Regions from separate parts of the Tardiphaga alba genome, predicted to be linked through region 3. Evidence: predicted binding sites of a transcription regulator. Region 3 holds the regulator's gene; each other region holds the start of a gene.
The links. Region 3 encodes HrcA, which represses chaperone genes, less so after heat shock. Its sites were predicted from a motif close to GTTAGCACTCNCNNNNNGNGAGTGCTAAC; they were not measured.

Region 1 (5,008 bases), 2.0 Mb from region 3:
CTCACGGTCGTAGTCCGAAGTGGTCTCTTCGATCTGCGCCTTGATCTGCGCCACGCGTGCATCGATGTCGGCCTTCTTGCCGGCGCCGTTGACGATGGTGGAGTTTTCCTTGTCGATCATCACCTTCTTGGCGCGGCCGAGCATCTGAAGGGTCACGTTTTCCATCTTGATGCCGAGGTCTTCCGAGATCGCCTGGCCGCCGGTCAGGATCGCGATGTCCTGCAGCATGGCCTTGCGGCGATCGCCGAAGCCCGGAGCCTTGACGGCAGCAACCTTGAGGCCGCCACGCAGACGGTTGACGACGAGGGTGGCGAGGGCTTCGCCTTCAACGTCCTCGGCGACGATGACGAGTGGCTTGCCGGTCTGCACGACGGCTTCGAGCAGCGGCAGCATCTCGTTCAGCGAGGAGAGCTTTTTCTCGTTGATCAGGATGTAGGCGTCGTCGAATTCAACGCGCATCTTGTCAGCATTGGTGACGAAGTAGGGCGAGATGTAGCCGCGGTCGAACTGCATGCCTTCGACGACGTCGAGTTCGGTTTCGAGCGACTTGGCTTCTTCAACCGTGATGACGCCTTCGTTGCCGACCTTCTTCATGGCGTCAGCCAGGAACTTGCCGATTTCCGAGTCGCCGTTGGCCGAGATGGTGCCGACCTGGGCGATTTCGTCGTTCGAGGTGACCTTCTTGGAGTTCTTGACGAGGTCGGCGACCACGGCTTCCACAGCCATGTCGATGCCGCGCTTCAGATCCATCGGGTTCATGCCGGCGGCGACCGACTTGGCGCCTTCCTTCACGATGGCCTGGGCCAGCACGGTCGCGGTGGTGGTGCCGTCGCCAGCTGCGTCAGCCGACTTCGAAGCCACTTCGCGCACCATCTGGGCGCCCATGTTCTCGAACTTGTCCTCGAGCTCGATTTCCTTGGCGACGGTGACGCCGTCCTTGGTGATGCGCGGTGCGCCGAACGACTTTTCGATCACGACATTGCGGCCCTTCGGACCGAGGGTGACCTTCACCGCGTTGGCGAGGATGTCCACGCCGCGCAGCATCTTGTCGCGCGCGTCAACGCCGAATTTAACTTCTTTGGAAGCCATGTTGGATGTCCTTGAATATCAGGAGGGAAGGGAAAGGAAGGAGAGGCCCTTAGGCCTTCTTCTTGGCAGCAGGAGCGGCAGCGCCTTCGAGGACGCCCATGATGTCGCTTTCCTTCATGATCAGGAGGTCCTGACCGTCGATCTTCACTTCGGTGCCAGACCACTTGCCGAACAGCACGCGCTCGCCGACCTTGACGTCGAGCGGGACCAGCTTGCCGGCTTCGTCACGGCCGCCGGGGCCGACGGAGACGATCTCGCCCTGGGAGGGCTTCTCTTTGGCGCTGTCCGGGATGATGATGCCGCCAGCAGACTTCTCTTCGGCGTCGATACGCTTGACCACGACGCGGTCGTGAAGCGGACGGAATTTCATGCAGTCCTCCTAAGTTTCTGTAATCGCTAGAAAATTGCAAAATTAGCAGTCATGGGCAGGAAGTGCCAGCATGACTGGTGCGGAGATAGGCCGATCGTTCCCGACGGGCAAGGGTGTCTACCAAATAATTTGGCACTCAAATGTGACGGGTGCCAGATTGGTTAAGGGGAGACCGGTGCGCGGCGGCAGCGTTGAACGATCGCGGTAACCCGCTCATTGCGCGATAGGCTAATAGTCTTGTCTATACAAAGCGCGCCATGTCGCATCGATTGACGTGTGGCCGGTATCTTCACACTGACCTTTCACCGACGAAATCGCGCTATGAATTGTTGGATAATTATTGTGATTTCGCGTCTTCCGGTTGCAGGCATTCATCCCTCAACAGTTTTGACGAATTGCTGCACCCAGGAACTACAGTTAGTTTGCGCGCCGCGTCGATCGCTGTTCGATAGGCGCATGGGAAGTGCATCATGGCGAAGCAGAAGCGAACGTCGAAAACTATTGCCAAGAAATCTGTCGCAAAGGCCGCGGCCAAAGCTGCTTCACGTAAGTCTGTCGCAGCCAAGGTTGCCAAGAAGGCACCTTCCGCCAAGCCAGGGAAAGCCATAGCCAAGAAAGCCCTAGCCAAGAAAGCGGTCGCCGCTCCTGTGTCGGCCAAGCGACTCAAGCAGCGGCCAGCGATCAGCCATTATCGCGAAGAGGACTTTGCAGCTGGCCTGCGCGCTTACGCGAAATACCGCGATCTCGGCGTGGCCGAAGCGAGCGGTGGCGTGGCGCAAGCGCATGTGATCCGGCTGATTGCGCCATGCGATCCGAACGAAGTCTCCAAGCTGCACTATCACGACGCCGAGTTTCAGCTCGTCTATGTGCTGAACGGCTGGGTGAAGACCTATATGGACGGCGTCGGCGAACAGACCATGCGGCAGGGCTCGTGCTGGACCCAGCCGCCGCGCATCAAACATCTGATCCGCGATTATTCCGACAATTGCGAATTGCTCGAGGTGATCCTGCCGGCGCAGTTCAAGACGGTGGAAGTGAAGGCCTGAGTTCTTCCACCGACTGCGCCGCCTGCGCTTCCGCATCGTGCAGCGAAAAGCGCGGTCCGTCATACAGGAACGAGCACTGGTGGATCACGATATTGCCGTCGTCCACGGTGACGAACGCATAGTCCGGTGCTTCATGCGAGCCGGGAATGTGACCTTCTGCCTCGAAGTCGAACGCGACCTGATGCGTCAGTGCGCGCTGGATGTGGAACGGAATGCCGCGCCAGCTCCCGGCGATCGGGCGATGCAGATGCCCCATGAACAGATAGTCCGGCTTTCGCGTGCGGGCGATCACCTCCCACTCGGCTTCGCCATTGGCGAGCTTGATCGTGTCCATGTAGCGCAGGCCGCTGTCGAAGGGCGGATGGTGCTGGAACAGCAGCAACGGTCGATCGCTCGGCGCTGAGGCGAGGGCGTCGTCCAGGAATTTCAAGCGCGCGTCGCAGAGCAGACCGGCATGGTCCGGCGTGTCCTCGTTCAGCGTGTCCAGCGTGATGATGGTGGCGGCGTCCGTCACGCGGACGCTTTGCACGAAGCCGTTGTCGTCGCGATCGGCGTTCGGGAAGACCGTGCGGAAGGCGTCGCGCTTGTCGTGATTGCCGAGCATGGTGATCACTGGAGCATTCAGCCGACCGAGTTGCGCCGCGAGGCTTTCATAAGCACCTTGCTCGCCCCAATGGGCGAGGTCGCCGGTGACGATGACGAAAGCGATGTCGCGATGCGTTGCGTTGATCTTATCCACCGCGATCGACAGGCGCGCGGCGGGATCGAGCCCGTAGAGCTTGCGGCCGGCCGGGACGAAATGCGTGTCGGTGAGGATGACGAACTTCATCGCTGCATGGTCTCCCGGTCCCATGCGGTGTAGTCGGGCGAGCCGCCGGAGCGGATTTCGCCCTGGTAGCCGAATTCGATCATGTGCACGGTCACGTAGTCCTCGCCGATAAAGGCGACGCCGTAGGATTCCGGCAGGTCCGAGCCGAGCAGCATTTTGGTTTCGGCGAAATTCACATAGCTCGCATGGTTGGTGCCGCGCAGCGAGGTGGTCGGCACGCCGGCGGTGGAGCCGGCCATCGGGATATGACAGTGGCCGAAGAAGATGTGACGGATCTTGTCGCGATGGCGGCCGACGATGCGGCGGAACGCGACATCATCGTGCAGGCCGATGGCATCCATCGGGGCGAGATGCGTCGGGATCGGATTGTGATGCATGAACAGGAAGAACGGGCCGTCGCTTTCGGAAAGCTGCTGTTCCAGCCATTGCTGGCGCGCCTCGCAATAGAAGCCCGCATGGCTTTCCGGCCCCCATGTATCGAGGAACAGGCAACGGCCGGCGGCGATGTCCTTCACGCCTTGCGCGAAGCCGCCTTCATTGCATTCCGGGAACACGCTGAGAAAGGTCGCGCGGTCGTCGTGATTGCCGATGCATAGGCGTACGGGCAGCGGAAACTCCTGCAGGCGGGCCTTCAGCCATTCGTAGTCAGAACGGTCGGCCCAATCGGAGAGGTCACCGGTGATCACCATCAGTTCGGCGTCGGCGTGATCGCGCAGAATATGTGTCAGCGCACGCTCGAAATTGGCGCGGGGATCGCGGCCGCCGATGGTGTTGCCAGGGGTCGTGAGATGGATGTCGCTCAAATGGATCAGTTTCATGGCCGCCCTCATGGAAGAAAGGGCTGCGGAGCGCGTGGCTCCGCAGCCGATGTCGTGCGTGTTACTTCGCAGCGCCGACCGACTTCGGCAGCAGCTTCTGCACGTCGGCGGTCATGTCGGCGAGGACGGCATCCGGCTCCTTGGTGCGGGCACCGGAGATGATGCTGTTGAGGTGATCCTTCAGCACGTCGGTGATCTTCAGGCCGTTGTCGCCGGGGAAAGCGTACCACTTGGTAAGCAGCGGCAGCTGTTTCACGGCGGTGTAGTTGTTCGGGTTCTTAACGTAGAAATCCTTGAGATAGGTGTCGTTGGCGACCTTGTTCGGCGGCATGTATCCGGTGGTCTCGGCCATGATCGCCGCGCCCTTCGGACCGGTCCAGAACTTGACGACTTCCCAGGACGCATCGCGCTTGGCTTTGTCCTTCGCCGTGATCATCACCACATTGCCGCCGGCGGGCAGGCGACCATTTGGCGCGATCACCTCGGGGAAGGTGTGGGTCTTCAGCACAAACTTGTCGCCGATCATCTGGGTGATCTTGTTGAGATCAGACGTCGAGGTGATGTGAATGCCGGTCTTGCCGGCGGCGAAAGCGGCGCGGCTGGCGGGCTGGTCGAAATTCGGCATGCCGCCATCGGTGACGACGCGGGCGATGGTGCGGATCGCGGCCTGGCCTTCCGGACCGTTGAAGGCGACCTTGGTTTCATCCGCATTCAGCATGGTGCCGCCACGGGCAAACACCGGCGCCTGCCACAGCCAGTTGCCGGTGATGTCCCAGGCATAGGTCATGCCATTGGCGCCCGGAGTCGTAGCGCGAATCTTCTTGGCGAGGTCGAACAGCCCGTCCCAGGTGGTGGG
Region 2 (5,008 bases), 1.3 Mb from region 3:
GAAGCGATCCTTGCGATCGCTGCCTTTTTCGGCGGGATAGCAGACATCAAGCGTCGCCGCCGTCACCGTCTTGCCTTGCCTTGTCTCCTTCAGGATCACATCGGCATTGCCATCCATCAATCCGTCGATGGAAGTGAAGTAGCGCACCTCCGGACCGGCCGCCTGGTTCTTCGGCGCGGCCTTCGTCTGTGCTGTCGCGAAATTGATGGGTGCGAGTGATGCCGTGGCTGCAAGGCCGTACAGGCAGAAGTGGAGCGCGCGCATGGAAATGCCCTTGGACGTGTCTGAAAAGATCGACGCAGCGGATTGATTCCGCTCGTGCCAGATTATGAGGGGATTGAATCAGAACTATGCCGGGCAGGGAAGGCCATTCACCGCGGCAAAAAAGAAGGCCGCCCGGAGGGCGGCCTTCGATGTTGTGATGAATGGTGCAGAGCGCGCCGGGCTTAGAAGCCCATGCCGCCCATGCCGCCCATGCCACCCATTCCGCCGCCAGCCGGCATTGCCGGGGCTGCGTCCTTCGGCAGCTCGGCGACCATGGCTTCGGTGGTCACGAGGAGACCGGCAACCGAGGCAGCGTCCTGCAGTGCGGTGCGCACGACCTTAGCGGGGTCGATGATGCCCTTGGCGACGAGGTCGACATAGACTTCGTTCTGGGCGTCGAAGCCGAAGGTCTCGGACTTCTCTTCCAGGATCTTGCCGACAACGATCGAGCCTTCAACACCGGCGTTCTCTGCGATCTGGCGGATCGGAGCTTCCAGCGCCTTGAGGACGATGTTGATGCCGGCCTGCACGTCTGCGTTCGCGTTCGTGATCTTGCCGACAGCTTTCTTGGCGCGAAGCAGAGCCGTACCGCCGCCGGGGACGATACCTTCCTGCACAGCGGCGCGCGTTGCGTTCAGCGCGTCATCCACGCGGTCCTTCTTTTCCTTCACTTCGACTTCGGTCGCGCCGCCGACCTTGATGATGGCAACGCCACCAGCAAGCTTGGCCAGACGCTCCTGCAGCTTCTCGCGGTCGTAGTCCGAGGTGGTTTCCTCGATCTGCGCCTTGATCTGGCCGACGCGGGCTTCGATCGCCGGCTTCTTGCCAGCGCCGCCGACGACAGTGGTGTTTTCCTTGTCGATCACGACCTTCTTGGCGCGGCCGAGCATCGCCAGCGTGACGCTTTCCAGCTTCATGCCGAGATCTTCCGACACCAGCTGGCCGCCGGTGAGGATCGCGATGTCTTCCAGCATGGCCTTGCGGCGATCGCCGAAGCCCGGAGCCTTGACGGCAGCAACCTTGAGGCCGCCACGCAGACGGTTGACGACGAGGGTGGCGAGGGCTTCGCCTTCAACGTCTTCCGAGATGATCAGCAGCGGCTTGGTCGACTGCACCACGGCTTCGAGCACCGGGAGCATGGCCTGCAGGCTGGAGATCTTCTTCTCGACGAGCAGGATGTAGGCATCCTCGAGCTCGGCGGTCATCTTCTCGGCATTGGTCACGAAGTAGGGGCTGAGGTAGCCGCGATCGAACTTCATGCCTTCGACGATATCGACTTCGGTCTCGAGCGACTTGTTCTCTTCGACGGTGATGACGCCTTCATTGCCGACCTTCTGCATCGCCTGGGCGATCATCTTGCCGATGGCGGCATCGCCATTGGCCGAGATGGTGCCGACCTGGGCGACTTCAGCGGAGGAGGCGACCGGCTTGGCGCGCTTCTCGATGTCCTTGATGACGGCGGCGACGGCGATATCGATGCCGCGCTTGAGGTCCATCGGGTTCATGCCGGCGGCAACCGACTTGGCGCCTTCACGCACGATCGCCTGGGCGAGCACGGTGGAGGTGGTGGTGCCGTCGCCGGCATTGTCGTTGGTCTTCGAGGCGACTTCGCGCAGCATCTGCGCGCCCATGTTCTCGAACTTGTCCTCGAGCTCGATCTCCTTGGCGACGGTGACGCCGTCCTTGGTGATGCGGGGCGCGCCGAACGACTTCTCGATCACGACATTGCGGCCCTTCGGACCGAGCGTGACCTTAACGGCGTTGGCGAGGATATCGACGCCGCGCAGCATGCGGTCGCGTGCGTCGCCGGCAAATTTAACGTCTTTGGCTGCCATCTGATGGTGCTCCTGAAAGGGGAAACTTGTGCGCCGTGTTCTTACTGTCGTCGCCCGGCTTGACCGGGCGATCCAGTACACGGCGCCGTCGCGGCTCAATCACCGGCGACGGTGTCTACTGGGCCACCCGCTTTCGCGGGTGGTGACAGACGGAGAAGGCCTCAGCCCACCACGCCCATGATGTCCGACTCCTTCATGATGAGGAGTTCTTCGCCGTCGAGCTTGATCTCGGTGCCCGACCACTTGCCGAACAGGACCTTGTCGCCGACCTTGATGTCGATCGGGATCAGCTTGCCGGCTTCGTCGCGGCCACCCGGGCCAACGGCGATCACCTGGCCCTCGGAGGGCTTTTCCTTGGCGCTGTCCGGGATGATGATGCCGCCCTTGGACTTTTCTTCGGCGGTGATGCGCTTGACGACGACGCGGTCGTGCAGCGGGCGGAACTTGGTCTTGGCCATAGGGAATTCCTCTGGTTGGTTGTAGGATCGGCCATCCCGGCGGGCGCAATGGCGCGGACCACCGGGTGCCGGAACGCTTGAGGCGGGATTTAGCAATCCCGCACCAAGAGTGCTAATCAGGCGGCTCGGGGATATGGCCGAACGCCGGATGAGTCAAGCAAGGCCGGCATGGCTTCGCCCTCTAACCTTCTGAGACATAAAGAGGGTTAAGGCCTTGGTGAGGCCAATATGCAATGTTCTGGAAACCATAGTGGCGTTACGTCGTAATGACATTGTTGCCACCGCCGGGGCACTGGCCTCGACAGGTATTTTACGCTTCGCTGCTTGGGACGGGCAGTCGGGGATGTTGTTCAGGGGATGATATGATCAAGTCACGCACCACCCGCCCGGTCGCCAAGCTGGCGGTTCTCGCCGCCATGGCCCTGACGCTTGGAGCCTGCAGCTCCACCGGGGGAGGCGGATTTGGCGGCATGTTCGGCAGTTCGGAACCAGCGCCGCCGGTTGAGCCGCCGCCGGCCCCCGAAATGCCGGCCTCGATCCGCTCGGAGGAAATCGTCGGCCGCTGGGGTCTCGCCTCCTACATGAACCCGAACGATCGCGTCCGCACCGAAAACGCCGCCCGCGGCCAGTGCAAGAACCCCTACATCATCGGTGCCGGCACCTCCGGCGGCGTCATGATGCATCTCGCCGACGAGGCCACCCCGCAGGAACTGCGCCTGAAGGGCTCGCCGAGCGGCAAGAACTATATCGGCCCGCCCGGACCGGCCGGCGATCCGCGCGACCGCGAGATCGTGTCGTTCGACGGCCGGATCCTGGTGACCAAGTTCATCGACAAGGATGCCGCCGTTCGTTACGGCAACATGGTCTATGTCCGCTGCGCGCCAAGGGCATAAGATCGTCTGAAAGATCAGTGGCTCTCCTCTTCTCCCTCTCCCGCCCGTGCGAAGCGAAGCTTCGCTAGAGCGGGGGAGGGCCGGGGTGGGGGCAGCCACACACTCTGACGTCACGTGAGGCACCCCCACCCTGACCCTCCCCCGCAAGAGCGGGAGAGGGAACACGACCGGTGAAGCATGACCCAATGGCGCGACCTCGTTTTCGGACCGGGCCGCGCCGTTGTCGTTTTAGCGGTCACGCAGATCCTCACCTGGGGAATCCTGATCTATCCGCCCGTGCTCACCATGCCGCATCTCACGGCAGCACATGGCTGGACGCTGGCTTTCGGCATGGCCGGCTTCACCCTCGGCCTCGTCACATCCGGTCTGCTGTCGCCCACCATTGGCGGGCTGATTGATCGCCACGGCGGCAATGCGGTGATGGCGTCAGGCGCGCTGGCCGGCGCACTCGGCCTCGCGCTGATGCCGTTCGCCATGCATCCCGTTGCTTACTTCGCCTGCTGGCTGCTGCTTGGCGCGGCCATGGCGACCAATCTCTATGATCCCGCCTTTGCCGCGCTGACACGCATCTTCGGCGCCAATGCCCGGCGGCAGATCACCTTCGTCACCTTTGCCGGCGGCTTCGCGTCCACGGTCGGCTGGCCGGCCACGCATTTGCTTCTGGAGAAGCTGGGATGGCAGGGGACCTATCTGACCTTCGCCGCCGTCTTCGCCTTCGTGGTCGCGCCGCTGCACGCCTTCGCGCTGCCGCGCCATGTGGCGGCGACGCCAACTTCGGTCGCGCAAACAACCGCAGCCACGCCGCCGCAGGCTTTCCAGCTCCCGCATGGCGCGCCGTTCCTGCTGCTGGCTGCTGCCTTTGCGTTCTACAGTTTCATCCTCTCCGGCGTGACGTCGAACCTGCTGGCGCTGCTTGATCGCGGTGGACTGAGCGCTGCCGAGGCTGTCGCTATCGGTGCCATGTTCGGCCCGGCGCAGGTCGCCGCGCGTCTCGCCGATTTCGCGCTGGCTGGGCGAACCCATCCGCTATGGATCGCCCGTGGCGCCGTGGTGCTGGTGGTGTCGGCTTTCGCGCTGCTGTCGCTTCTCGGCGTGTCATTTCCCGTGGCGGCACTGTTCGCCATCGCCTTCGGGGCCGCCAATGGTGTCATGACCATCGCGCGGGGGGCGCTGCCGCTCTTGATGTTTGGGCCGGTCGGCTATGGCCGCGTCATCGGCCGCATCGCACGTCCCGCGCAATTCGTGCAGGCTTTCGCGCCCTTCGTCGTCGCCTCGGCCGTGGAGACACTGTCCGATCGCCACGTCCTCATGCTCGCCACGCTGGGCGCGCTGATCGTGCTGGGTTGTTTCCTTGGAATCAAAACGCCGGGCAATGCCCGGCGCTGAATGTCGAATATCGGTCGCGCGAATTAGTTGAATAGCGCGTCGATGTCGTCCTGCGAGGCATGGCCGACATCGCCGTCCAGCTTCGGGCCATTGAGCAGCTTTTCGTCCTCGCTGCGATCGTCGGTCTTGGCCGGCGCATGCGACTTGATCTCATCGACGCCGCCCAGATGTC
Region 3 (5,008 bases):
CCGGCGCGGCCCCAGCTATAATCCGGTGACATGATGGCTGATCTGGAATCGGGTGGTTTGTGGGAGCTACCGGGCCTAGATCGGCAGCATGATGAATCTTGCACGAGATATTGCGATGAATGACCATCGCCCCATCAAGCCGGGCCTGCGGGATGCGGCCCTGCGTGATTACGACAGTGTCCGTCGCGCCATCGGCTTCATGCATGGGCAGTGGAAGGACCAGCCGAGCATCGAGGACGTGGCCGACGCGGCCAGCGTGACGCCCGACGAGCTGCATCACCTGTTCCGCCGTTGGGCCGGGCTGACCCCAAAGGCCTTCATGCAGGCGCTGACCCTGGATCATGCCAAAATGCTGCTGCGCGATTCCGCCAGCGTGCTGGATGCAGCGCTGGATTCAGGTCTCTCGGGGCCCGGCCGGCTGCACGATCTGTTCGTGACGCATGAAGCGATGTCGCCGGGTGAATGGAAGACCGGCGGCGCCGGCATGGAGCTGCGCTACGGTTTCCATCCCTCGCCCTTCGGCACCGCCATCGTGATCGCCAGCGACCGCGGTCTCGCAGGCCTCGCTTTCTCCGACCCTGGCGAGGAGCAGGCCGGCTTCGCCGACATGGCGCGCCGCTGGCCTGCCGCAACGCTGATCGAGGACATGGAAGCGACGGCGCCACTGGCTCGGCGCATCTTCGATACGAAACTGTGGCGACCGGACCAGCCGCTACGCGTGGTGCTGATCGGCACAGATTTCGAGGTCCGTGTCTGGGAAACGCTGCTGAAGATCCCGATGGGCCGCGCCGTCAGCTATTCGGACATCGCCTGCAAGATCGAGAAGCCGAAAGCCTCACGCGCAGTCGGCGGCGCCATCGGCCGCAACCCGATCTCCTTCGTGGTGCCGTGCCACCGCGCCATGGGCAAATCCGGCGCGTTGACGGGCTATCACTGGGGCATCACCCGGAAACAGGCGATGATTGGGTGGGAAGCTGGGCAGGTGGGAGGCACTTAGCCAGCAGTGACGCGCGAAAACCTCTCCCCACCGGGGAGAGGTCGGCACGCGAAGCGTGACGGGTGAGGGGGCGCCCCACACACCGTCCGAGCAAGAGCCCTCACCCGCGCGCAAAAGCGCGCGACCTCTCCCCGGTGGGGAGAGGTGAACGAGAACCACTGCAACGACGTCAGTTTATTCCGAAGCAGCCGGCGCAGCCTTGGCGCCACCCTTCGACACGCCGACCAGCGCTGGGCGCAGCACGCGTTCGCCGATGGTGTAGCCGGCCTGCACGACCTGAACCACGGTGCCCGAGGCCACCGATGCATCCGGCACTTCGTACATGGCCTGATGGAAATTCGGATCGAACTTCTCGCCGGTCGGATCGATCTTCTTCACGCCGTGCTTTTCAAGCGCTGACAGCAGCGACCGCTCGGTGAGCTCGACGCCTTCGATCAGCGCCTTCAAGCCCGGATCGGCCGATGCCTTCGCGTCCGCCGGCACCGCATCGATGGCGCGCTGCAGGTTGTCGGCGATATCGACGATGTCGCCGGCGAATTTCGAAACGCCATAGACGCGCGCGTCGGCCACTTCTTTCTGGGTGCGCTTGCGGAGATTTTCCATCTCGGCCAGCGTCCGCAACGTGCGGTCGCGCGCATCCGAGGCTTCCTTCTGCAGGGCCTCGACCGAATTCGGTTCCGGATCGTCCGGCATGATGTAGGGCTTGGACACCACCGGCTCTGCGGCCTCGGCCGTCTTGTCGTGGTTGTCGTTCTGCCCGTTGGACTCAGTCATGACGCCGCCTTCTCGAAACACGCAAAATTGTGGGGTTATTGACCCCGGATATGTTGGTTTGCGGCCGAAAAATCAAGCCGATCCGGGCCTTTTCGGTTGTCTGCGCATGACCTTGCCCGAAAACCGGTACCCACTTTTCGGGGTCATGCGCGTTCAGCCGCCCAGCATGCGGCTGACGATCCGGGCAGCGTAATCCACCATCGGGATCACGCGGGCATAATTCAGCCGGGTCGGCCCGATCACGCCGAGAACACCGACGATATGCCCGGCCCCATCGCTATAGGGCGCGATGATGGTGGAGGAGCCGGACAGCGAGAACAGCTTGTTCTCGGAACCGATGAAGATGCGCACGCCCTCGGCGCTTTCGGCGCGGCCGAGCAGATCGACCACTTCGCGCTTGGACTCCAGATCCTCGAACAGCAAGCGTACGCGCTCGAGATCCTCCAGCGCGTGCAGGTCTTCGAGCAGATTGGCCTGTCCGCGCACGATCAACTGGCGGTCGTCGCCATTGCCGCCGGACCATGAGGCGAGGCCCGCGGCGATCACCTTCTGGGTGAGCTGATCAAGCTCGGCCTGATTCTGCTTCAGCGTGGTTTCAAGTTCGAGACGCGCTTCCGCAAGGGTACGGCCGCGAATCCGGGCATTGAGGAAATTCGAGGCCTCGGTGAGCGCGGACGAGGGCACGCCGGGCTGTAGCGTCAGGACACGGTTCTCGACCTGGCCGTCTTCGGCAACCAGCACCACCAGCGCCTTTTCCGGCTCCAGACGGACGAATTCGATATGTTTCAGCCGCGCATTGGATTTGGCGGTGAGCACCACCGCAGCGGCACGGCTGAGACCAGAGAGATGCGTCAGCGCCTCGCCGATAGCGGTTTCCACCGACTGCGAACGACCGACGGAGGAGAGCTGTTGCTGGATCGACTGCCGCTCCGGCTCGGTGAGATCGCCGACCTGCATCAGCGCATCGACGAAGAAACGCAGGCCGAGTTCGGTCGGCAAACGGCCCGCCGAGGTGTGCGGCGCGTAGATCAGCCCGAGCTGCTCCAGATCCGACATCACATTGCGGACCGAGGCCGGCGAGAGCGGCACGGTGATCAGGCGCGAGATATTGCGCGAGCCGACCGGCTCGCCGGTGGCCAGATAGGATTCGACGATCTGGCGAAAAATCTCGCGCGACCGCTCATTGAGCTGGGCAAGCCCGGCTCGCGGCGAAATCAGGCCGATCGGATCGTGATGCGCCACTCGGACACTCCTTATCGGCCCTAATTTGTCGTCGCGGGCCGCCGGATACAAGCACCTTCGCAGTTGCGGGAACCCCGCTGCCCTTGCCGCTGCCGCCACACGCCCCTAAAAGGCGCGCGAACCAGACCTTATCGGAACATTTGGAAGGATTTTTCTCATGCGGCCAAGCCGTCGTGCGCCCGATGAATTGCGCGCTGTCTCGCTGGAACGCGGCGTCGTGAAATACGCCGAAGGCTCCTGCATGGTGAAATTTGGCGACACCCATGTGCTGGTCACCGCCACGCTGGAAGAGCGCCTGCCGCCATGGCTTAAGGGCCAGGGCCGCGGCTGGGTCACCGCCGAATATGGCATGCTGCCGCGCGCCACGCTGGAACGTACCCGCCGCGAGGCTGCCGCCGGCAAGCAGGGCGGCCGCACCGTCGAGATCCAGCGCCTGATCGGCCGCTCGCTGCGCGCCGCCGTGGACCTCGAAGCGCTCGGCGAGCGCCAGATCACCATCGATTGCGACGTGATCCAGGCCGATGGCGGCACCCGCACCGCCTCGATCACCGGCGCCTGGGTGGCTCTGGCCGACTGCATCGCCTGGATGAAGAGCCGCAACATGTTCAAGAAGGACACGGCGGACAAGGTGCTGCGCACCAATATCGCGGCGATCTCCTGCGGCATCTATCAGGGCACCCCGGTGCTCGATCTCGATTACGCCGAGGATTCCGAGGCAGATACCGATGCGAATTTTGTCATGACCGGCGATGGCCGCATCATCGAGATTCAGGGAACCGCCGAGAAAGAACCGTTCACCCAGGACGAGCTGATGAAGCTGATGGCGCTGGCCCAGCAGGGCGTCGGTAAGCTGGTGGACTTGCAGAAGATGGCGGTGGCGTAAGCCTCCGTCGCGTAGCCCGGGTGAAGCGCAGCGTAACCCGGGAACCAGCGTTTCAACTGTCTCGACATCCCCGGATTGCGCTTCGCTCCATCCGGGCTACGGACTATCATTCCCCATGACTCAACATCGTCGAATCACCGGCAAGCTCATGATCGCTACGCATAATCCCGGCAAGCTTGCCGAGATGCGCGACCTCCTCGCGCCCTATGGCATCGAGGCGGTGTCCGCCGGCGAACTCGGTCTCGCCGAGCCTGACGAGACCGGCGACACCTTCAAGGCCAATGCCGCGATCAAGGCGATCGCCGCCGCCAATGTCGCGCAGCTTCCCGCTTTTGCCGACGATTCCGGCCTCGTCGTCGATGCACTCGACGGCGCGCCCGGCATCTATTCGGCCCGCTGGGCCGGTGAGTCCAAGGACTTCAACGCCGCAATGACGCGGATCGAGCGCCTGTTGCAGGAGCGCGGCGCGACCACGCCTGACAAGCGCACTGCGCATTTCGTCTCAGCCCTCTGCGTCGCCTGGCCCGATGGCCATCTCGAGGAAGTCGAGGCACATGCCCATGGCACGCTGGTCTGGCCGCCGCGCGGCACCGCCGGCTTCGGTTACGATCCGACATTCTTGCCGGACGGCCATGAGCGCACTTACGGCGAGATGACGGCAGTCGAAAAGCACGGCCTGCCGCCGCTCGGCCAGGGCCTGTCGCATCGTGCGAAAGCTTTCGTGAAGCTTGCGGAGATCTGCCTTGAGCAACGCTAACGCACAGCAAGACGCTTTCGGCGTTTATGTGCATTGGCCATTCTGCCTGTCGAAGTGCCCGTATTGCGACTTCAACAGCCATGTGCGGCATCAGCAGATCGATGAAGAGCGCTTCGCACGCGCATTCGCACGCGAGATCGAAACCACGGCGTCGCGCATTCCCGGCCGCACGGTCACGTCGATCTTTCTCGGCGGCGGCACGCCGTCGCTGATGCAGCCACAGACGGTCGGTTCGATCCTAGATTCCATCGCGAAATACTGGAATGTCGATTCCGCCGTCGAAGTCTCGATGGAGGCCAACCCGACATCCGTCGATGCGACGCGCTTCCATGGCTATCGCGCCGCCGGTGTCAAT

Region 1: a site for HrcA is predicted at 1,501-1,529, ahead of RPMA_RS19585 (co-chaperone GroES). Genes of this name have one in related genera too.
Region 2: a site for HrcA is predicted at 2,646-2,674, ahead of RPMA_RS22730 (co-chaperone GroES). Genes of this name have one in related genera too.

Annotation. Positions count from the first base shown of each region.
Region 1 covers NZ_CP036498.1:4,088,913-4,093,920, reverse strand. Annotated here, with positions in the region: gene groL (chaperonin GroEL) at 1-1,089, opposite strand, end outside; gene RPMA_RS19585 (co-chaperone GroES) at 1,139-1,459, opposite strand; gene RPMA_RS19580 (cupin domain-containing protein) at 1,930-2,505, shown strand; gene RPMA_RS19575 (phosphodiesterase) at 2,480-3,334, opposite strand; gene RPMA_RS19570 (phosphodiesterase) at 3,331-4,152, opposite strand; gene RPMA_RS19565 (ABC transporter substrate-binding protein) at 4,214-5,008, opposite strand, start outside.
Region 2 covers NZ_CP036498.1:4,741,872-4,746,879, reverse strand. Annotated here, with positions in the region: gene RPMA_RS22740 (hypothetical protein) at 1-264, opposite strand, end outside; gene groL (chaperonin GroEL) at 447-2,099, opposite strand; gene RPMA_RS22730 (co-chaperone GroES) at 2,261-2,557, opposite strand; gene RPMA_RS22725 (hypothetical protein) at 2,920-3,450, shown strand; gene RPMA_RS22720 (MFS transporter) at 3,628-4,836, shown strand; partial or broken gene RPMA_RS22715 (protein phosphatase CheZ) at 4,860-5,008, opposite strand, start outside.
Region 3 covers NZ_CP036498.1:232,104-237,111, reverse strand. Annotated here, with positions in the region: gene RPMA_RS01140 (DUF2244 domain-containing protein) at 1-34, shown strand, start outside; gene RPMA_RS01135 (methylated-DNA--[protein]-cysteine S-methyltransferase) at 116-997, shown strand; gene grpE (nucleotide exchange factor GrpE) at 1,172-1,771, opposite strand; gene hrcA (heat-inducible transcriptional repressor HrcA) at 1,925-3,013, opposite strand; gene rph (ribonuclease PH) at 3,171-3,896, shown strand; gene rdgB (RdgB/HAM1 family non-canonical purine NTP pyrophosphatase) at 4,012-4,653, shown strand; gene hemW (radical SAM family heme chaperone HemW) at 4,640-5,008, shown strand, end outside.